DNA from 2 places in the Streptomyces sp. NBC_01410 genome. Region 2 is predicted to be linked to the other one. Evidence: predicted binding sites of a transcription regulator. Region 2 holds the regulator's gene; the other holds the start of a gene.

Region 1 (10,352 bases), 1.1 Mb from region 2:
GGGCGCGGCCGTCGCCGCCGCGGCGACCGCCCGCCGGATCGACATCTACGGCGTCGGCGCGTCCTCCCTCGTCGGCATGGACCTGGCCCAGAAACTGCTGCGTATCGGCCTCGTCGCGCACGCCCACTGCGATCCCCACCTCGCCGTCACCAACGCGGTGCAGCTGCGTTCCGGCGACGTGGCCATCGCGATCACCCACTCCGGATCCACCGGAGACGTCATCGAGCCGCTGCGCGTCGCCTTCGACCGCGGCGCCACGACCGTCGCGATCACCGGCCGCCCGGACGGGCCCGTCTCGCAGTACGCCGACCATGTGCTGACCACCTCCACCGCCCGCGAGAGCGAGCTGCGCCCGGCGGCCATGTCGTCCCGTACGAGTCAACTGCTGGTCGTCGACTGCCTGTTCATAGGCATCGCACAACGTACGTACGAGACGGCGGCCCCTGCCCTCGCCGCCTCGTACGAGGCCCTGGCCCACCGGCACAGCCCGCGCAACCGCCGAGACGGCTGAGCGCACCGACCCCCCACGCAGACCGAGAAAGCAGAGCCGCTCTCCATGACCTCCACGTCCTCCGCGTCGTCGTCCGGGTCGTCCTCCCCGTCCCGGGACTCCGCCTCCTACGGTGAGCTCCGCGCCGAGCTGGCTGCCCTCACCACCGAGGCGTTCCGGCCCGAACTCGCCGACATCGACCGGCTGCCCACGCACGAAATCGCCCGGATCATGAACGGCGAGGACGTGACCGTCCCCGCCGCCGTCGCCGAGCGGCTTCCGCAGATCGCCGCCGCCATCGACGCCACCGCCGAGCGGATGTCCCGCGGCGGCCGGCTCGTCTACGCGGGCGCGGGCACGGCGGGACGGCTCGGCGTCCTGGACGCGAGCGAGTGCCCGCCCACCTTCAACACCGACCCGGCCGAGGTGGTGGGCCTGATAGCGGGCGGACCCGACGCCATGGTCACGGCGGTCGAGGGCGCCGAGGACAGCAAGGAACTGGCCGCCGCCGACCTGGACGCGCTGCGGCTGACCGCCGACGACACGGTGGTCGGGATCTCCGCGTCGGGCCGTACGCCGTACGCCGTCGGCGCGGTGGAGCACGCCCGTACCCGCGGCGCGCTCACCATCGGCCTCTCCTGCAACGCGGGCAGCGCGCTCGGCACGGCCGCCGACCATGGCATCGAGGTCGTCGTCGGCCCCGAACTGCTCACCGGATCAACCCGGTTGAAGGCCGGTACGGCGCAGAAGCTGGTCCTCAACATGATCTCGACGATCACCATGATCCGGCTCGGCAAGACCTACGGAAACCTGATGGTGGACGTCCGCGCCTCCAACGAGAAGCTGCGCGCCCGCTCGCGGCGCATCGTCGCGCTGGCCACGGGGGCGACCGACGAGGAGATAGAGGCCGCACTCGCCGCGACGGACGGAGAGGTGAAGAACGCGATCCTCACCATCCTCGGCGGGGTCGACGGCCCCACCGCGGCGCGCCTCCTGACCGAGAGCCAGGGCCATCTTCGCGCCGCCCTGCAGTCGGCCCGTATGCACTGAACGTCCCCCGGTCACCCCCGGGCACCCCCGCACCCCCCACAGCAAGGGCCCACGCACATGCCCGACGAGAAGAACAGCGCCATCGCCGCCGCGATCCTCCCCCTGGTCGGCGGCGCCCGGAACATCACCTCCGTCGCCCACTGCATGACCCGGCTCCGCCTCGGTCTGCGCGACCCCTCCCTCGTACGGGAAGAGGAGCTGAAGGCGCTCCCGGCCGTACTGGGCGTGGTCGAGGACGACACGTACCAGATCGTGCTGGGCCCGAGCACGGTCGCCCGCGTCACCCCGGAGTTCGAGGCGCTGGTGGCCTCCGCGCCGGGGACCGCGGAGGATCTGGCCGACCGGGGCGCGGCCATCAAGGCAGCCAGGTCGGCCAGGAACTCGACCCCGTTCAAGCTCTTTCTGCGCCGTATCGCGAACATCTTCGTGCCGCTGATCCCGGCGCTCATCGGCTGCGGCATCATCGCCGGGCTGAACGGCGTCATGACCAACATGGGATGGCTGCCCGCCGTCGTCCCCGCGCTCACCGCCATGGCCGCCGGCTTCATGTCGCTGATCGCGGTCTTCGTCGGCTACAACACGGCGAAGGAGTTCGGCGGCACCCCGGTGCTCGGCGGCGCGGTCGCGGCGATCATCGTCTTCCCCGGCATCGCGAACATCGAGGCCTTCGGCCAGAAGCTCTCCCCCGGCCAGGGCGGAGTGCTCGGCGCACTCGGTGCGGCGGTCCTCGCGGTGTACGTCGAGAAATGGTGCAGGCGCTGGGTCCCCGAGGCCCTGGACGTCCTGGTCACACCGACCCTCACCGTCCTGGTCTCCGGACTGGTCACCATCTTCGGCCTCATGTTCGTGGCCGGTGAGGTCTCCACCGCGATCGGCGGCTTCGCCAACTGGCTGCTGGCCAACGGCGGCGCGGGCGCGGGCTTCGTCCTCGGCGGCCTGTTCCTGCCGCTCGTCATGCTCGGCCTGCACCAGGCGCTGATCCCGATCCACACGACGCTGATCGAGCAGCAGGGCTTCACCGTCCTGCTGCCGATCCTCGCGATGGCGGGGGCGGGCCAGGTCGGCGCGGCGGCCGCGGTCTATGTCCGCCTCTCGCACAACACCTCGATCCGCACCACCATCAAGTCCGCACTCCCGGCGGGTTTCCTGGGCGTCGGCGAGCCGCTGATCTACGGCGTCTCGCTGCCACTGGGCCGTCCGTTCATCACGGCCTGCGTGGGCGGGGCGTTCGGCGGCGGCTTCGTCGGCCTGTTCAACATGCTCGGCGACACGGTCGGCTCCACGGCGATCGGCCCCTCGGGCTGGGCCCTGTTCCCGTTGCTCGACGGCAACAGGGGTGTGGGCGAGACGGTGGCGGTGTATGCGGGCGGGCTGGTGGTGGGTTACGTGGCGGGCTTCCTGGCGACGTACTGGTTCGGCTTTACGGAACCGATGCTGGCGGAGCTGAACGCGGCGAATCAGCCCCTCCGGAGCGGGGTCTCGGGCGGTGCCCCCCACGCGGCGGAGCCGCACAATGTCACCGCGGGAAGGGCGGGCAGAGGCTGAATCGCTGTGCGGCTGCGCCGCCCCCGTCGCGGGAGCGTGGCCTTCACAGCGCCCCCGCGGACCTCCTGCGCCGCGCCAGCACCCGTGCGTACAGCAGATGCGCCACCGCCTCGCCCGCCACCAGCAGAACGACCAGCCAGGGGGCGAGATGGGCCGGGCCACGCTCAAGGGCAAGGCGGGCAAGGACGGTTCGTGGGTGATCCGCTACGCCGGGGACACCGCGCATTTCAACAGCACGGCGGTGGCCGACTTCGTCGACGTCCGCTGAGGCCGTACCGACAGCCCAGGGCGGCACCCCACTTTGGTGGGTGCCGCCCTCTGGGACGCCCTCCTCCCGAGCCGCCTACAGGCTGAGCGCGTCCTCCGCGTTGCTCAGCCAGGCCGTCACCGAGGCCTCGGGTGATACGTAGAAGCCGGGCGTCTTCGCGGTGAGCGGCTTCTGTTCCAGGTCGGACTCGGTGTTCATGGTCATGGCGATCGAGTTGACGGTCTTGCCCTTGCCGTCGTTGGCGCCGCCCATGAGCCCGGCGTAGGCCGACTCGCCCGGCTTGAGCCTCATCGCGTCCTCGATGCCTGGGGCCTTTCCGCGCTCCGTCGCCGCGCCGTCCAGGTCGCCGAAGGTCACGATCGGGTGGCCCAGCACCTTGCACGGCTTGCCGCTCTTGTTGGTGATCTTGAGCAGGTAGCTGCTGGTCGTGGCGTCCGCGAGCGTCGCGGTGAACTTCACGTCGTACGTGCTGCACGGAAAGACGGCGTAGTCGGGGTCGGGCGACGAACCGTCACCGCCGCCGGACGAGCCCTTGCCCGGGGACTTGGACGGGGTTGCCGGCTTCGACGGGGTCACGGGCTTCGACGGGCCGGCGGTCGCCTTGTCGGCTCCGCTCGGCTTCCCTCCCGAACCCTCGGCTGCGGGCTCACAGGCAGTCAGGGCCAGTGCCGATACGGCGGCGAGCGCGACGGCGGCTCTGCGAACGTTGGTCCTCATCTGATGTCCCCCCGAGTGAGAAGCGCGAGTGTGCGCTGACAGAGCACGAGCTTCCCGTACGACCTTCACGGATTGGTGACGGTGCCTTGCCGAAACCACCACGAAAGCGCACGCCGGCCGACAGGCGTTTCTCAGAAACCGTTATGGCGTCGTCCTCAGCCGCTCTCCCACTTGCCGGACCGACCGGCGAAGTACGGATGAGAGCGGAGACTCCATGCACCACCGAGACGAGGACGCCCAGTTCCTGGACCCGGCGACCGGCCGCGACAGCGCCCGCGAGGGCCGGGGCGGGCGACGGAGAGCGGGCGCGGGGCGCCACGGGCGTCGGGGAAGGGCGGGCGGTCGACCGATGGCCGCAATCGCGGTGGCCGGCACCGTCGCGGTCGCGGTCGTCGCGGGCGGAGTCTTCGCCCTGAGCGGCAGTGACGAAGACTCGGCCGGTACCCGGGCCGCAGCCTCCGTGCAGCAGGCGCCGGTGGATGCCTCCGTCGGCGGCCTCTCGAAGGCTTCTCCCACCCCCACGGCATCCGTCCCGCCGTCCGCCGTTCCTTCCGCAACTTCCCGTAAGACAAAGGGCCCTACCGCCAAGCCCAGCGCCGCGGCCCGCCGCACGGCCGGGCCCGGGACCGCTCCCGAGAAGCGCAGGCGGCAGTCCGCCCCTGCCGGTGCGGGCGCGAGCGCCCCCACCGCGGGAACCCCCGCAACCGGCAGGGCCGCCGACTCCGTCCAGCGGATCGCCTCCCTGGTCAACGCCGAACGCGCCAAGGCCGGATGCTCGCCCCTGCGCGTCGACAGCCGGGTTCAGGCCGCCGCCCAGGCGCACGCCGACGACATGGCAGCCCGCAACTACTACGAGCACGTCAGCCCGGAGGGGCGGCATGCCGACGACCGGATGAAGACCGCCGGCTATCCCGCAGGCAAGTGGGGGGAGAACATACACAAAGGACCGAAGGACCCGGTCTCCGCGATGCGTGACTGGATGGACAGCCCCGGGCACCGCGAGAACATACTGGACTGCGGGTTCAAGGACCTCGGCGTCGGCGTGAACTTCAGCGCGAACGGCCCCTGGTGGGTACAGAACTTCGGCGGCTGACCGGCTGGCGACCGTCGAAGCGGACGGTGCGGGCTCAGGCCGGAGCGGCGAGATTCTGGACCCACACCGTCCCGTCGGGACCGGGCACGGCGGCAACGCCGGTGTCCCGGTACCGGCAGTCGAGCATGTTCTCCTGATGGATCGAGCCGTCCATCCAGTCACCGACCACCGTCGCGGGGTCGCCCGGACCCTGGTCCAAATTCTCGGCCCACGGGCCCACGTCGTATCCGGCTGCCGAGATCCGCGCGTCGGCATGGCGTCCCTCCGGGTCGGCATGGTCGAAGTAGCCACGCGCCACCATGTCCTTGGCGTGCTTGCGGGCCGCGGCGCCGAGTCGCGGATCGATCCGCAGCGGCGCGCAGCCGGCCTCGGCACGCCGGGAGTTGACCAGGGCGGTGAGGCGTTCTTCGAGGGTCGCCGCGGGCGGGGAGGGCTTGGGGGACTTGTGGGGCTTCGGGACGGGTGAGGCGGTGGGGGTCGGCGTGGGTGTCGGACTGGGACTGCGGGTGGGTTTCGGGGCCGTCGCAGCCGGCGGAGCCGCCACCGGGGCCCGGTCGGCCGGGGTCTTCGCCGTGGGCCACACCAGAGCGAGGAGCAGTCCGGCGACCACGACCCCGCCGACCGCCGCCGCCACAGCGCGTACTTTCAGCCCTCCCCCTGCACCGGCGGTCGGCTCCCCGGGCTGCCCCGTCCCGGCGAAGTCCCCGTGGCCGGCCGCGCCGAACTGGCCGTGCGGAACGGGAGGGTAGCCATGGAGCGGGACCACCATCGCCATGCCGGCCAGCAGTCCCTCTGCGGGTACGAGATCCGACCAGTGCCCCGAGCAGCCGGCGCACCCGCGAACGTGCCTGGCGATCCGCTTGCGCCAGACCGGCGAGGGCTGCCCGTCCCAGGCCGCGGTGACATCGGCCAATTCGGAGCAGCACGGCTCGTTGGCCAGCGCACGGGCCACGACGCGGCCCAGTTCCAGCTGAGTCTTCATCCGCTGGATACGGACCGCGGCGTGCTGCGGAGTGACGCCCAGCGCCTCGGCCAGCTCGGCACGGCTCAGTTGTCCCGCGGCCTCCTGCCACCACAGGGCCAGCAGTTCACGATCGCTCTCGTCCAGCCAGCGGGTGGCCTCGGCGACCTCGCGGCGCTGGCCGGACAGCCCGAGCCGCAGGATGGTGAGATCCACGAAGTCACCGGTCGGATCGGCGGTCTCCGCCACGCGGTCCAGCGGTGCTGTCGCCGTCTGCTGCTGGAGCGTCCAGCGCCGACGTATCTGATTCATCGCGATCGCGACCAGCCAGGAGCGGAAACGGGAGGGGTCGCGCAACCCGCCGAGTCCGTCGAGTGCGCGGAACATGGTCTCCTGCACCACGTCGTCGACGTCCGCGTGACCGTCCAAAGCCCGGCCGACGATGTTGTAGACAAGGGGAAGGTAGTCGGCGACCAATCGCTCCCGGGCCTGCTGGTCCCCCGCCCTCGCATCCGTCACCAGTTCCGGACGGTACCTGTCGTCCCTGCGCATACGTGCCCTCGCCCATTGCCTCTTCGACCCCGCCGCTCAGGGTCCTGCCCCAGAGGAGACCCGTCGGCGCCGATCGGATAACACAAACCCGGCTCGCCTCCCCGGGCCCGGATCCTGAAACGCCCGAGGGCGGTACCCCCCTGGGAGTGGGGGTACCGCCCTCGGTCAGGACCGGGTCCGAGCCGTCAGGCTCAGAAGTCCATGTCACCGCCCGGCATGCCGCCCGGAGCGGCGGCGCCCGCCTTCTCCGGCTTGTCGGCGATGACGGCCTCGGTGGTCAGGAACAGCGCCGCGATGGAGGCCGCGTTCTGCAGAGCAGAGCGGGTCACCTTCGCGGGGTCGATGATGCCCTCGGCGATCATGTCGACGTACTCGCCGGTCGCGGCGTTCAGACCGTGGCCGACAGCCAGGTTGCGCACCTTCTCGACCACGACGCCGCCCTCGAGACCACCGTTGACGGCGATCTGCTTGAGCGGGGCCTCCAGCGCGAGCTTCACGGCGTTGGCGCCGGTCGCCTCGTCACCCTCGAGGTCGAGCTTCTCGAAGACCGAGGAAGCCTGGAGCAGAGCCACGCCACCACCGGCGACGATGCCCTCCTCGACGGCCGCCTTCGCGTTGCGAACGGCGTCCTCGATGCGGTGCTTGCGCTCCTTGAGCTCCACCTCGGTCGCGGCACCGGCCTTGATGACGGCCACGCCGCCGGCCAGCTTCGCGAGGCGCTCCTGGAGCTTCTCACGGTCGTAGTCCGAGTCGGAGTTCTCGATCTCGGCACGGATCTGGTTGACGCGACCGGCGACCTGGTCGCTCTCACCGGAGCCGTCGACGATCGTGGTCTCGTCCTTGGTGATGACGACCTTGCGGGCGCGGCCCAGCAGGTCCAGGCCGGCGTTCTCGAGCTTGAGACCGACCTCCTCGGAGATGACCGTGCCGCCCGTGAGGATGGCGATGTCGTTCAGCATCGCCTTGCGGCGGTCGCCGAAGCCCGGGGCCTTGACGGCAACGGACTTGAAGGTGCCACGGATCTTGTTCACGACGAGCGTGGACAGAGCCTCGCCCTCGACGTCCTCGGCGATGATCAGCAGCGGCTTGCCGGACTGCATGACCTTCTCCAGCAGCGGAAGGAGGTCCTTCACGTTGCTGACCTTGGAGTTGACGATCAGGATGTACGGGTCGTCGAGCGACGCCTCCATACGCTCCATGTCGGTGGCGAAGTACGCCGAGATGTAGCCCTTGTCGAAGCGCATACCCTCGGTGAGCTCCAGCTCCAGACCGAAGGTCTGGGACTCCTCGACGGTGATGACGCCTTCCTTGCCGACCTTGTCCATCGCCTCGGCGATGAGCTCGCCGATCTGGGTGTCGGCGGCGGAGATGGAGGCCGTCGAAGCGATCTGCTCCTTGGTCTCCACGTCCTTGGCCTGCTCCAGCAGGGCGCCGGAGACGGCCTCGACGGCCTTCTCGATGCCGCGCTTGAGGGCCATCGGGTTGGCGCCGGCCGCCACGTTGCGCAGGCCCTCGCGGACGAGCGCCTGGGCGAGAACGGTCGCGGTGGTCGTACCGTCACCGGCGACGTCGTCCGTCTTCTTGGCGACTTCCTTGACCAGCTCGGCGCCGATCTTCTCGTACGGGTCCTCGAGCTCGATCTCCTTGGCGATGGATACACCATCGTTGGTGATCGTGGGGGCGCCCCACTTCTTCTCGAGGACGACGTTCCGGCCCTTGGGGCCAAGGGTGACCTTGACGGCGTCGGCGAGCTGGTTCATCCCGCGCTCGAGACCGCGCCGTGCCTCCTCGTCGAACGCGATGATCTTGGCCATGTGAAGTGGTCCTCCCGGACTGGGGTGGATTCTCCGGACCGCGCTGGCGCCCGCGACGGACGGCCTGAGAGCCGTGCGGTTCCTTGCCCCGCCGACCCTTCGGGCCTCGCCGACCCGGTCCTTAAGCTGTCACTCTCACCTGCAGAGTGCTAACGCCAATGATTAGCACTCGGCACAGGAGAGTGCAAGCGGCTCGAAGAGCCTCGATGAGGGGTGGTGGTCGGTGGGGGCACCTCCCAGCGGTAGCTGGGGGAGGGTGGGCGCAAGCGGGTCCGACACATCGTGGACACGGCTGGGGACACACGAAGGGCCCGCATCCCCCTAGGATGCGGGCCCTTCGCCGTGAGTGTGTCGCGTGAGTGCGTCGGTGGCCGATCGCGCCGAGATCAGACGGCGAGCTTGACCATGTCCGCCTGCGGCCCCTTCTGGCCCTGCGAGATCTCGAACTCGACCCGCTGACCCTCTTCAAGGGTGCGGTATCCGTCCATCTGGATCGCGCTGTAGTGGACGAAAACATCCGCACCACCGTCGACCGCGATGAAGCCGTACCCCTTCTCCGCGTTGAACCACTTGACGGTGCCCTGAGCCATGCCTAACTCCCCTATTACTGGCCCTTGCACAGGACCGCACTTCGCGGACCCGGGTCAGACCTCACCCTCCCGACAGGAAGGAGAGTGTGCGCCGGAACGCGTCGACCGCGGCTGAATGTATCTGCCCAACTGCCCTCTGCAACAGGTCAATCAGACGAGAAATCTGGGCACGCGCGATCGGATGATTGAACTGAATTCAAGAAATTCCGGGGCAAGTCGGGCCCGGCAAATGGCACTTGAGGGTGCATTTCGATCGAACACATTGGCTGCTTCTTGATGGGCCAGGGCGCATTCTCATATGCGGTCGGCACAAGCAGCGGAGGGGGCTTCCCCAACTGTACCGCGCTCAACCATACAGAATTGCCCCCTCCGCTTCTCTTGCGGAGGGGGCACTGTGTCGATTAGCGGCTGACGCCGCGGGTGCTCACGCTGGGTAGCTCAGCCGCCGGCGACGGCAGGGATGATCGAAACGCCCGCACCGTCCGGGGTCGCCGTCTCGAGACCCTGCTCGAAACGGACGTCGTCGTCGTTCACGTACACGTTCACGAAACGGCGCAGCTTGCCCTGGTCGTCCAGGACGCGCGCGGCGATGCCCGTGTGGTTCTTCTCCAGGTCCGCGATCACCTCGGAGAGCGTCGCGCCCTCCGCCGGGACCTCGGCCTGACCGCCCGTGTACGTACGGAGAATGGTGGGGATGCGGACGTTCACGCTCATGGTGGTTCTGCCTTCCGTAGGTAGTCAGCGGGCCAGGCCGGCGTCGCGGAACGCCTCGAGGCTCGGGCGGATGGTCGCCGTGGGGCCGGTCGTCGGGGCAACCGCGTCGAGGGTCTTGAGACCGTCGCCGGTGTTGAGCACGACCGTGGTGAGCGCCGGGTCGAGCAGGCCCTGCTCGATCAGTTTCTTCGCCACGCCCACGGTCACGCCACCCGCGGTCTCCGCGAAGATGCCCTCGGTCCGCGCGAGCAGCTTGATCGCGTCGACGACCTGCTCGTCGTTGACGTCCTCGACCGCACCGCCCGTGCGGCGCGCGATGTCCAGTACATACGGGCCGTCGGCGGGGTTGCCGATGGCCAGCGACTTGGCGATGGTGTTCGGCTTCTGCGGCCGTACGACATCGTGCCCGGCCTTGAAGGCCGTCGACACCGGAGAGCAGCCCTCGGCCTGAGCGCCGAAGATCTTGTAGGGCTTGTCCTCGACCAGGCCGAGCTTGATCAGCTCCTGCAGGCCCTTGTCGATCTTCGTGAGCTGCGAGCCGGAGGCGATCGGGACGAC
Region 2 (10,352 bases):
AGGGCGGTCTGGGGCCCCGGGTCGTCGGGCGTCGCACGGGTCGCGCCGAGGACGCCGCGCAGCGGGTGACTCAGCCACAGCAGTCCGTCCTTGGCGGCGCGCAGCGTGGAGTAGCTGGCGGCCTCGACGGGGAAGGGCACTATCCGGTCGGCGAGCCCTTCGAGGTCGATACGGGTCACGGGGACGCCGCTGTCCTCGCCGTCCTGCCGTCCCTGGTCCTTGTCCGTCTCGAACGCCCGGCCGTGGCGCTGCGGCCCGAACGGCGAGGGCGTGGTGGCCGCCAGCGTGATCAGGTGCGGGCGGCAGCCGCGGACGAAGGCCAGGTCGAAGACATGCGTGTCGTAGACCGGGTCGAAGGCGCGCTCGGAGAGGAACGCGAGGTGCTTTCCGTCGAGCGTGAAGGCGGGCTGGTAGTCGCAGAAGCGCAGCGGGGTCGCCTCGGCGACCGACAGATCGGCGGTGTTGGCGAGCTTGAGCTGACGCAGCGGGTCGGGTCCCGCGTGCGACCAGGCGAGCCAGCCGGAGTCGGGCGAGAAGGCGAGGCCGGTGGCGTCGCCGTGCTCGCTGCGGTCGACCTCGCGGACTTCGCCCGACTCGCGTTCGACGAGCAGGACGCGGCCGTCGTGCGAGGCGACGGCGGCGCGGCTGCCGTCCGGTGCGACGGCGAGGCTCAGTACGCGGCCGAGACGTCCCGCGCCGAGCCTGCGGGGTGTCGCGCCGGGCGCGGGGCCGGTGGCCGGGGCGAATTCGAGTGCGTCCTCGCCCTCGGCGTCGGTGACCCAGACGACCTGTTCCTCGCCCTCGACACGGAAGGTGCGGGGCAGGCGGGCCCGTACGCCGGGCTCCGCGGCGAGCGCCCGCGCGGGCCCCTCCCGGTGGGTGACCCAGTGGACCGCGCCGCGGACCTCCACGGCGCTGCCGCGGCCCGTGTGGTCGGGGGTCGCGGTGCCGAAGTGGCGGTCGGCCTTGACGGGGTGCGGGCGCAGATCGGTGCGCTGGCCGCCGAGGCGGATGTCGAGGCGGCGCGGCTCGGCGGCGTCCAAGCCGTCGAGGAGCCACAGTTCACCGGCGGACGCGTAGACGACGCGGGTGCCGTCGGTGGCGGCGTGGCGGGCGTAGAAGCCGTCGAGGGGGGTGTGCCGGCGCAGGCCGGAGCCGTCGGCGGCCGACGAATAGAGCGCGCCGGTGCCTTCGTGGTCGGAGAGGAAGGCGATCCGGTCCCCCACCCAGAGCGGGTACTCGATGTTCCCGTCGAGCTCCTCGTGGAGGCGTACGAACTCGCCCTCGCCGTCCCGGTCGATCCACAACTTGCCCGCGGTGCCGCCCCGGTAGCGCTTCCAGGCGGCAGCCTCGCGGCCCATCGTGGCGGAGAGCAGCACGGTGTGCGGCCCGTGTGCCACATCGCCCACGGGCCCGTACGGCAGGACGGCCGCGGGCCCGCCGTCGAGCGGCACGGCTCGCGCCCAGGTGCGGCGCAGCGAGGCCTGGGCGTGGGTGGTGATCGCGAGGACCTGGCCGTCGGCGGTCCAGCCGCGGACGGACGTCTTGTTGCTGCCCCAGTACGTCAGGCGGTTCGTCAGGCCGCCGTCGACGGGCGCGAGATGCACCTCGGGGGCGCCTGCCCGCTGCGAGGACCACGCTATGTGCGTGCCGTCGGGGGAGATCCTCGGATGGTTCACCGGAACGTTGTCGGCGCTGACGCGCCACGCGCGCCCGCCGTCGAGCGGGGCGACCCAGACGTCGTCCTCTGCGGTGAAGGCGATCAACTCGCCGTGGACATGCGGATACCGGAGGTAGGCAGGGTGCGTCACACCGTCACCCTAGGCAGGTGGCCGCCGCCCGGTCACGGCTTTCGGATCACTTGCCCGGCGGGTCGGCCGTCTCGGTCACGGTCACCGTGACGGTGACCGTGGGACGCGCCGGCCCGCCCGGCGGCCGGGTTTGCGGCGTACTGCTGGGCGCGGCACTGCAGTTGCCGAGCACGCTCGCCTCGAAGACGACCTTTCCGCCGACCTTCGCGACGAGACGACCGCGTACGCACCTGCCGGAACGCTCGTCCGTCACCTTGCCCTTGAGCGTGATCTCCTGGCCGGATTCGGTCTCACCGTGACAGTCGACGGTGGCTACGCTCGGCCTCGACGGCGAGGCGGAGGCGGTGACGGGCGCCTTGCCGTCGTCGATGTTCGCCGTACAACTGAGCCAGCGCACCTTGAAGCCGATCCGCTCCAGGGTGCTGGTCGCCGTCTTGTCGGTGGTGACCGCGACCGCGACGGAACTCAGCCCGCCGGTCGACGGCTCACATGCCGCAACCCCTGCAACTGCCGCCCCCGCAGCGCAGATTGCCGCGAGGGTGCGCGGGTGGAGTACGCGTCTCAAGGCCCCCATGAGAGGCAGCCTCCCACTGTGTCACCGGCTGCGGTAGTCCGGTTGCCGCCACTCGTGAACACCGTAGGGTGACGTCATGGGAGCGAGCCGGAAGGTCAGGCGCCTCGTCGTCGGCGACACCATCCATCTGTGGTCGGTACGGCACCGCCACCACGACAGCACCGGCGAACACTGCGCCGAAGTGCTCTCCCTCGCGCGCGAGGGCACACAGACGCGGCTGCGACTGGTCTTCCGGGCGGGTCCGGGGCGGTTCACACCCGATGCCTACGTCCCCTCGGGCACGGTGGCGGACGACCGGGACCACTGGCTCAACCTGCATGAACCCGGCGTCGTACGCCGCTTCGTGGACGAGGCCGAGGCCCGCGGCGTTCTGCCGGCAGACGGCAGGACGGTGGAGCTCGACGGCTGGCCACTGTTCGACGCGGTGGTGAGCCGGAACCTCTCAAGCCCGTTGGGGGTCCCCCCGGACGAAGTCTGGGGGAGATTGAGGACAAGCTAGGACCAGCGGCCGGTGCGGCCGAGCAGGAGCGCCGTCGCCGCCGTGCCCGCCGTCGACGTGCGCAGCACACTCCGGCCCAGCCGGTACGGCTTCGCGCCCGCCTCGGCGAATGCCGCCAACTCCTCCGGGGACACGCCCCCTTCGGGGCCCACCACCAGCACGATCGAACCCTCCGCTGGCAGCTCCGCCGTCGCCAGCGGCTCTGCGCCCTCCTCGTGCAGCACCGCCGCGAAATCCGCTTCGGCCAGAAGTGACGCAACCTGCTTGGTCGTTGCCGCGTCCGCGACCTCCGGGAAACGGAGCCGGCGCGACTGTTTGCCCGCCTCGCGTGCCGTCGCCCGCCACTTCGCGAGCGACTTGGCAGCCCGTTCGCCCTTCCACTGCGTGATGCAGCGCGCGGCGGCCCACGGCACGACCGCGTCGACTCCGGTCTCCGTCATCGTCTCGACGGCGAGTTCACCGCGGTCGCCCTTGGGCAGCGCCTGGACGACGGTGATACGGGGCGTCGGCTCCGGTTCCGTCGGGAACTCCCGCGGTTCGACGATCAGCCGGTCCTTGCCCTCGGTCCGTACGACGACCCCCGCCGCCCCCCGCCCGCGGCCGTCCGTCAGCACGATGTCCTCGCCGGGCTGCAGCCTGCGTACGGAGACGGCGTGCCGCCCCTCGGGCCCGTCCAGGGTGACGGTCGCCCCCGGGCCGACGCCCTCCAGCGAGTCGACGAGAAAGACCGGCGCGGTCATCGGGAACCGCCCAGCGCCAGCGCGGCGCGCGCGGAGTCCGTTTCGGCGACGAGGACGTCGACCAAGCGGCCGGCGGGCAGCTCACGCGCCAGCCGGTGGCCCTGCCCGGCCCACAGCGCCATGCCCTGCGCGTCGCCCGTCTTGGCCGCGGCCTTGCGCAGGCCGCTGGTCAGGTGGTGCACCTGGGGGTACGCGGCGGGCGCGTACGGGCCGTGCTCGCGCATGAAGCGGTTCACGAGGCCGCGGGCGGGCCGCCCGGAGAAGGCGCGGGTGAGTTCGGTGCGTACGAACAAAGGATTCGTCATGGCCTGCTTGTGCAGCGCGTTCGCACCGGACTCGGGGCAGACCAGGAACGCTGTGCCGAGCTGCGCGGCGACCGCCCCCGCCGCGAGCACGCCCGCGATCTGGCCGCCGCGCATCAGGCCGCCTGCGGCGATGAGGGGAAGCTGCACGGTCTCGCGGATCAGCGCGATGAGCGAGAGCAGACCGATCCCGGCGCCGTCGGACTCGGGGTCGTCGCGGTGGGTGCCCTGGTGGCCGCCGGCCTCGATGCCCTGCACACACACGGCGTCGGCCCCGGCCCACTGCGCGGCCTGCGCCTCTTCGGGCGTGGTGACCGTGACGACGGTGAAGGTCCCGGCCTTGGCGAAGGAGTCGAGCACATCGCGGGTCGGGCAGCCGAAGGTGAAGGAGACGACGGGCACGGGGTCGTCGAGGAGGATGGCCAGTTTGGCCTCGTAGCCGTCGTCGCGCCCGGAGTCGGGGTCGCCGAGAGGAGTCTCGTACCAGGCGGCCTCACCGGCGAGCTGATTCCGGTAGATCTCGACGGCACCGGGGTCGGCGGTGTTGGGCTGCGGCATGAAGAGATTGACGCCGAACGGCTGCGCGGTGAGCCCGCGCACCTGTTTGACCTCCTGGTACATGCCGTCCGCGGTCTTGTATCCGGCAGCGAGGAACCCGAGCCCGCCGGCTTCGGACACGGCGGCGGCGAGCTGGGGGCAGGATGCGCCGCCCGCCATGGGGGCCTGCACGATCGGATGACGGCAAAGATCGGTCAGTGCGGAGGACATGCAGGCATGGTGCCATGCCGCTCGCGGCCCATCGAATCGGGCGTTCCGCAACGGCCGCGGTTGCGGGCCGCTGTCCTGAAAACGCCGGAGGGGCTGAAGATTCAGCCCCTCCGGCGTTCGAGAGGGCCTAACGCCCGTTGAACGCGTCCTTCAGGCGGGAGAACAGTCCCTGCTGCCCCGGCTGGAACTGACCCGTAGGCCTTTCCTCGCCGCGCAGCTTCGCCAGGTCCCGCAGCAGCCGCTCCTGATCCACGTCCAGCTTCGACGGGGTCATCACCTCGACATGGACGATCAGGTCGCCACGGCCCCCGCCCCGCAGGTGCGTGATGCCGCGCCCGTGCAGCGGGATCGACTGGCCGGACTGGGTGCCCGGGCGGATGTCGACCTCCTCCACGCCGTCCAGCGTCTCCAGCGGGCACTTCGTGCCCAGCGCCGCCGCCGTCATGGGGATCGTCACCGTGCAGTGCAGATCGTCGCCCCGGCGCTGGAACACCGGGTGCGGCAGCTCGTGGATCTCGACGTAGAGGTCGCCGGCGGGGCCACCGCCCGGGCCGACCTCGCCCTCGCCCGCGAGCTGGATGCGCGTGCCGTTGTCGACACCGGCCGGGATCTTGACCGTCAGGGTGCGGCGGGACCGTACCCGCCCGTCGCCCGCGCACTCGGGGCACGGGGTCGGGACGACCGTTCCGAAGCCCTGGCACTGCGGGCACGGCCGCGACGTCATGACCTGGCCGAGGAAGGACCGCGTCACCTGCGAGACCTCACCGCGGCCGCGGCACATGTCGCAGGTCTGCGCCGAGGTACCCGGCGCCGCGCCCTCGCCCGAACACGTCGTACAGACGACGGCCGTGTCGACCTGGATGTCCTTCGTCGTGCCGAAGGCAGACTCGTTGAGCTCGATCTCCAGGCGGATCATCGCGTCCTGGCCCCGCCGCGTACGCGACCTGGGGCCGCGCTGCGAAGCCGTACCGAAGAACGCGTCCATGATGTCCGAGAAGTTCCCGAAGCCACCGGCGCCGAAGCCGCCCGCGCCTCCGCCGCCCGCCTGCGAGAGCGGGTCTCCGCCGAGGTCGTAGACCTGCTTCTTCTGCGGGTCCGACAGCACCTCGTACGCGGCGTTGATCTCCTTGAAGCGCTCCTGCGTCTTCGGGTCCGGATTCACATCCGGGTGGAGTTCACGGGCAAGCCGGCGGAAGGCCTTCTTGATCTCGTCCTGGGACGCGTCGCGGCGTACGCCGAGTACGGCGTAGTAGTCCGTGGCCACTTACGACTCCGCCAGGATCTGTCCGACGTAACGTGCCACTGCGCGTACCGCTCCCATCGTTCCGGGGTAGTCCATGCGGGTCGGTCCGACCACGCCGAGTTTGGCAACTGCCTCGTCGCCCGAACCGTAGCCGACCGCGACGACGGACGTGGAGTTGAGGCCCTCGTGGGCGTTCTCATGACCGATCTTCACGGTCATGCCCATGCCGCCCGCTTCCTTGGCCTCGCCGAGCAGCTTGAGGAGCACCACATGCTCCTCGAGAGCTTCGAGCACCGGCCGGATCGTCAGCGGGAAGTCGTGTCCGAAGCGCGTGAGATTGGCGGTACCGCCGATCACCAGCCGCTCCTCGGTCTCCTCGACCAGGGTTTCGAGCAGGGTCGAGAGCACCGTGGAAACGGTACCCCGGTCCTCCGCCTCGAAGGAGTCGGGAAGGTCCTGCACCAGCTGCGGCACATCCGCGAAGCGGCGCCCGACGACCCGGCTGTTGAGCCGGGCCCGCAGGTCCGCGAGCGAGGATTCCGCGAAGGGCGCGGGGCAGTCGATCATGCGCTGCTCGACCCGTCCGGTGTCCGTGATCAGCACGAGCATCAGCCGGGCGGGCGCGAGGGAGAGGAGCTCCACATGCCGGACGGTGGAGCGGGTCAGCGAGGGGTACTGGACCACCGCGACCTGCCGGGTCAGCTGCGCCAGCAGCCGCACCGTACGGCCCACGACGTCGTCGAGGTCGACGGCTCCGTCGAGGAAGTTCTGGATGGCACGGCGCTCGGGCGACGACAGCGGCTTGACGCCGGCCAGTTTGTCGACGAAGAGCCGGTAGCCCTTGTCCGTGGGGATACGCCCCGCGCTCGTATGAGGCTGGGCGATGAACCCTTCCTCCTCCAGCACCGCCATGTCATTGCGGACGGTGGCCGGGGAGACCCCGAGCTTGTGACGCTCCGTGAGCGCCTTGGAGCCGACGGGCTCCTCGGTGCCGACATAGTCCTGGACGATGGCGCGCAGCACCTCGAGTCTGCGTTCGCTGAGCATCGCGCACACCTCCAAGCTGTGATTCCTCGGTGACCGCTTGGCACTCGATGCGTACGAGTGCCAGCATTTCCCCGTGCCAGTGTACGGCCGTGGGGTACATCCCTAGCAAGGGCGGCCGACCACGCCACCGAGCGACAGTGCTGGTCGGTTGCGGATAGCGTCGCGGTATGGACGTCAGTTGGGAAGACTTCGGCTGGGAGCGGCTGGCCGACGGGGTGGGGCGCCGGCGGCTTCCCGGCTGGGACGCGACCAGTGGTTTGATCGCCGGAGAGGACGGTGTCCTCCTGTACGACACCGGCTCGACACTGCGCGAGGGGGCCGAGCTGCGGGCCCAGGCGCAAGCCCTGCTCGGCGGCCGACGGGTGACGCATATCGCACTGAGCCATCCCCACTTCGACCATGTGCTGGGCACGGCGGCGTTCTCGGGCGCGGAGGTGTACGGAGCGGTCGGCATCGCCGAACTGATGCGGCGGGAGCGGGACGAGATCCGCGACAGCGCGGTACGGCACGGGGTCACCGAGGCCGACGCGACGGAGGCGGCCGACGTGCTGGTGGCGCCGCACCATCTGGTGTTCGGCGAGTGGACGCTGGACCTGGGCGGCCGCCAGGTGCTCCTGGCGAACATCGGCCCCGGCCACTCGGGCCACGATCTGGCGGTCCTGGTGCCCGGCAGCCCGGAGGTCGTCTTCTGCGGCGACCTCGTGGAGGAGTCGGGCGAACCTCAGGCGGGCCCGGACGCGATGCCCTCCCGCTGGCCCGCGGCACTGGACCGGCTGCTGTCACTGGGCGGCGAGGACGCGGTGTACGTACCGGGGCACGGCGCGGTCGTCGACGCGGCGTTCGTACGCGCCCAACGCGAGTTGCTGGCGGCGCGCTTCGGGGTGTCGTAGCGTCTGGCGAATGCGCAGCTACAGCCCGGATCTGACCCCGCCCTGGAAGAAGTCTCAGCCCGCGCCGGAGGTGCCGGCCGAGCACGATCTGGTCGTCGAGGAGGTCGGTACGGGCTTCTGCGGTGCGGTGATCCGCTGCGAGAAGACGGCGGAGGGGCCGACGGTCACTCTGGAGGACCGCTTCGGCAAGCACCGGGTGTTCCCGATGGTCCCGCGGGGCTTCCTGCTGGAGGGCCGCGTCGTCACCCTCGTACGCCCCTCCGCCGCCGCTCCGGTGCGCCCGGCCCGCACCGCGTCCGGCTCGCTCGCGGTCCCAGGGGCGCGTGCGCGGGTGGCGCGGGCGGGGCGCATCTATGTCGAGGGCCGCCACGACGCGGAGCTCGTGGAGCGGGTGTGGGGTGACGACCTGCGGATCGAGGGGGTCGTCGTCGAATACCTGGAAGGCATCGACGACCTCCCCTCGATCGTCCGCGAGTTCGCCCCTGGCCCGGACGCGCGCCTGGGGGTGCTGGTGGACCATCTGGTCCCGGGCTCGAAGGAGTCCCGCATCGCGGCGGAGGTCACGGGCGAGGACGTACTGGTGGTGGGCCACCCGTACATCGACGTGTGGGAGGCGGTGAAGCCCTCCTCGGTGGGCATCAGCGCGTGGCCGTCGGTCCCGCGGGGCCAGGACTGGAAGACGGGGGTCTGCCGGGCGCTGGGCTGGCCGGAGAACACGGGGGCGGCGTGGCAGCGGATCCTGTCGGCGGTGCGGTCGTACAAGGACCTGGAGCCGGAGCTGCTGGGGCGGGTGGAGGAGCTGATCGATTTCGTGACGGCGGCGGAGGTGTGACCCGGGGGTTGTTTCCCCACCCCGCCCTCCCCCTACGGCCTGGCGGCCGTGGGAGGTACCCCCATCGCGTAACTGGGGGCGAAGCCCCCAGACCCCCGCCGGGGCTTCGCCCCGGACCCCGAATGCGACCTTCGGCCGCATGTCCTCAAACGCCGGACGGGCTGAATGATTCAGCCCCGCCGGCGATTGAGGCGCGGGGGTCCGGGGGCGGAGCCCCCGCACGGGGTCTGGGGCGGAGCCCCCCACGCGGCGGAGCCGCAAAATGTCACAGCGGGAAGGGGCGGGGTGGGGTGAAAGCCCGCCGCAGGCGCACCCCGCGCCACCGCACCCCTAATCCACCAGGTCCCGCACCACCGCGTCCGCCAGCAACCGCCCCCGCAGCGTCAGCACCGCGCGTCCCTCCCCGTACGGCCCCGCCTCCAGCAGGCCCTCCGCCAACGCCCGCCCCGCCGCCGCCAGCCCCGCCGGCCGCAGCAGCGACAGTTCGCAGCCCTCGCGCAGGCGCAGTTCCAGGAGCACCCGCTCCACCCGGCGGTCCTCCGGCGCGAGCACCTCGCGGCCCGCTCCCGGCGACCGGCCCTCCGCGAGCGCCGCCGCATACGCCCCCGGGTGCTTCACGTTCCACCACCGCACCCCGCCGACGTGGCTGTGCGCTCCGGGGCCGGCGCCCCACCAGTCCGCGCCGCGCCAGTACAGCTCGTTGTGCAGGCACCGGCCGGCCTGTGAGGTCGACCAGTTGGAGACCTCGTACCAGTCGAAGCCCGCCTCCGCGAGGACCGAGTCCGCGATCAGGTAGCGGTCCGCATGGACGTCGTCGTCGGTCATCGGCACTTCGCCGCGCCGGATGCGCCGCGCCAGCTGGGTGCCCTCCTCCACGATCAGCGCGTACGCCGAGATGTGGTCGGGGCCGGCCCCCACCGCCGCCGCGAGGGACGCGCGCCAGTCGTCGTCGTTCTCCCCCGGCGTGCCGTAGATGAGGTCGAGGTTCACATGCCGGAAGCCCGCCGCCCGCGCTTCCGCGACGCACGCCTCGGGCCGCCCCGGCGTGTGCGTACGGTCCAGCACCTTCAGTACGTGCTGCCGCGCGCTCTGCATCCCGAAGGACACCCGGTTGAAGCCGCCCTCCCGCAGCTCGGCCAGGTACGCCGGATCCACCGATTCCGGGTTCGCCTCGGTGGTGATCTCCGCGTCGTCCGCGAGGCCGAACTCCTCGCGTACCGCCGACAGCATCCGTACGAGATCCGAGGCGGCGAGCAGCGTCGGCGTACCGCCCCCGACGAAGACCGTCTTCACCTGCCGCGGGTCGTCGCCGAGCACCTTGCGGGCGAGGCGGATCTCCTCGGCGACCATCGCGGCGTAGTTGTCGCGGGAGGCGAGGACGCCGCCCGAGCCGCGCAGCTCGGTCGCCGTGTAGGTGTTGAAATCGCAGTAGCCGCAGCGCGTCGCGCAGTACGGCACATGCAGATAGAAGGCGAGCGGCCGGCCGGCGGCCTCTTCGAGGGCGGATGCGGGCAGCGCCCCGTCCTCGGGCATGGGCTCACCATCGGGCAGTACGGAAGGCATGCCTCCCATTGTCCGTCACCCGCGAGGCTTACATCGCCTGCAGCACCAGCAGCGCGAGATCGTCCCCCGGCGGCGTCTCGGCG

Evidence for each region. Region 2 encodes HrcA, which represses chaperone genes, less so after heat shock. Its sites were predicted from a motif close to TTNGCACTCNGNNNNNCNGAGTGCNAA; they were not measured.
Region 1: a site for HrcA is predicted at 8,653-8,679, ahead of groL (chaperonin GroEL). Genes of this name have one in related genera too.

The regions. Positions count from the first base shown of each region.
Region 1 is NZ_CP109530.1:4,043,638-4,053,989, forward strand. Features, by position in the region: gene OG741_RS18425 (MurR/RpiR family transcriptional regulator) at 1-511, shown strand, start outside; gene murQ (N-acetylmuramic acid 6-phosphate etherase) at 557-1,540, shown strand; gene OG741_RS18435 (PTS transporter subunit EIIC) at 1,598-3,085, shown strand; gene OG741_RS18440 (hypothetical protein) at 3,183-3,353, shown strand; gene OG741_RS18445 (DUF4232 domain-containing protein) at 3,429-4,070, opposite strand; gene OG741_RS18450 (CAP domain-containing protein) at 4,285-5,163, shown strand; gene OG741_RS18455 (sigma-70 family RNA polymerase sigma factor) at 5,198-6,676, opposite strand; gene groL (chaperonin GroEL) at 6,868-8,490, opposite strand; gene OG741_RS18465 (cold-shock protein) at 8,877-9,080, opposite strand; gene OG741_RS18470 (MoaD/ThiS family protein) at 9,519-9,794, opposite strand; gene thrC (threonine synthase) at 9,819-10,352, opposite strand, start outside.
Region 2 is NZ_CP109530.1:2,985,042-2,995,393, forward strand. Features, by position in the region: gene OG741_RS13685 (S41 family peptidase) at 1-1,811, opposite strand, end outside; gene OG741_RS13690 (hypothetical protein) at 1,858-2,385, opposite strand; gene OG741_RS13695 (hypothetical protein) at 2,462-2,884, shown strand; gene OG741_RS13700 (16S rRNA (uracil(1498)-N(3))-methyltransferase) at 2,881-3,624, opposite strand; gene OG741_RS13705 (nitronate monooxygenase) at 3,621-4,694, opposite strand; gene dnaJ (molecular chaperone DnaJ) at 4,822-5,958, opposite strand; gene hrcA (heat-inducible transcriptional repressor HrcA) at 5,959-6,984, opposite strand; gene OG741_RS13720 (MBL fold metallo-hydrolase) at 7,152-7,874, shown strand; gene OG741_RS13725 (DUF3097 domain-containing protein) at 7,885-8,706, shown strand; gene hemW (radical SAM family heme chaperone HemW) at 9,037-10,269, opposite strand; gene OG741_RS13735 (SpoIIE family protein phosphatase) at 10,298-10,352, opposite strand, start outside.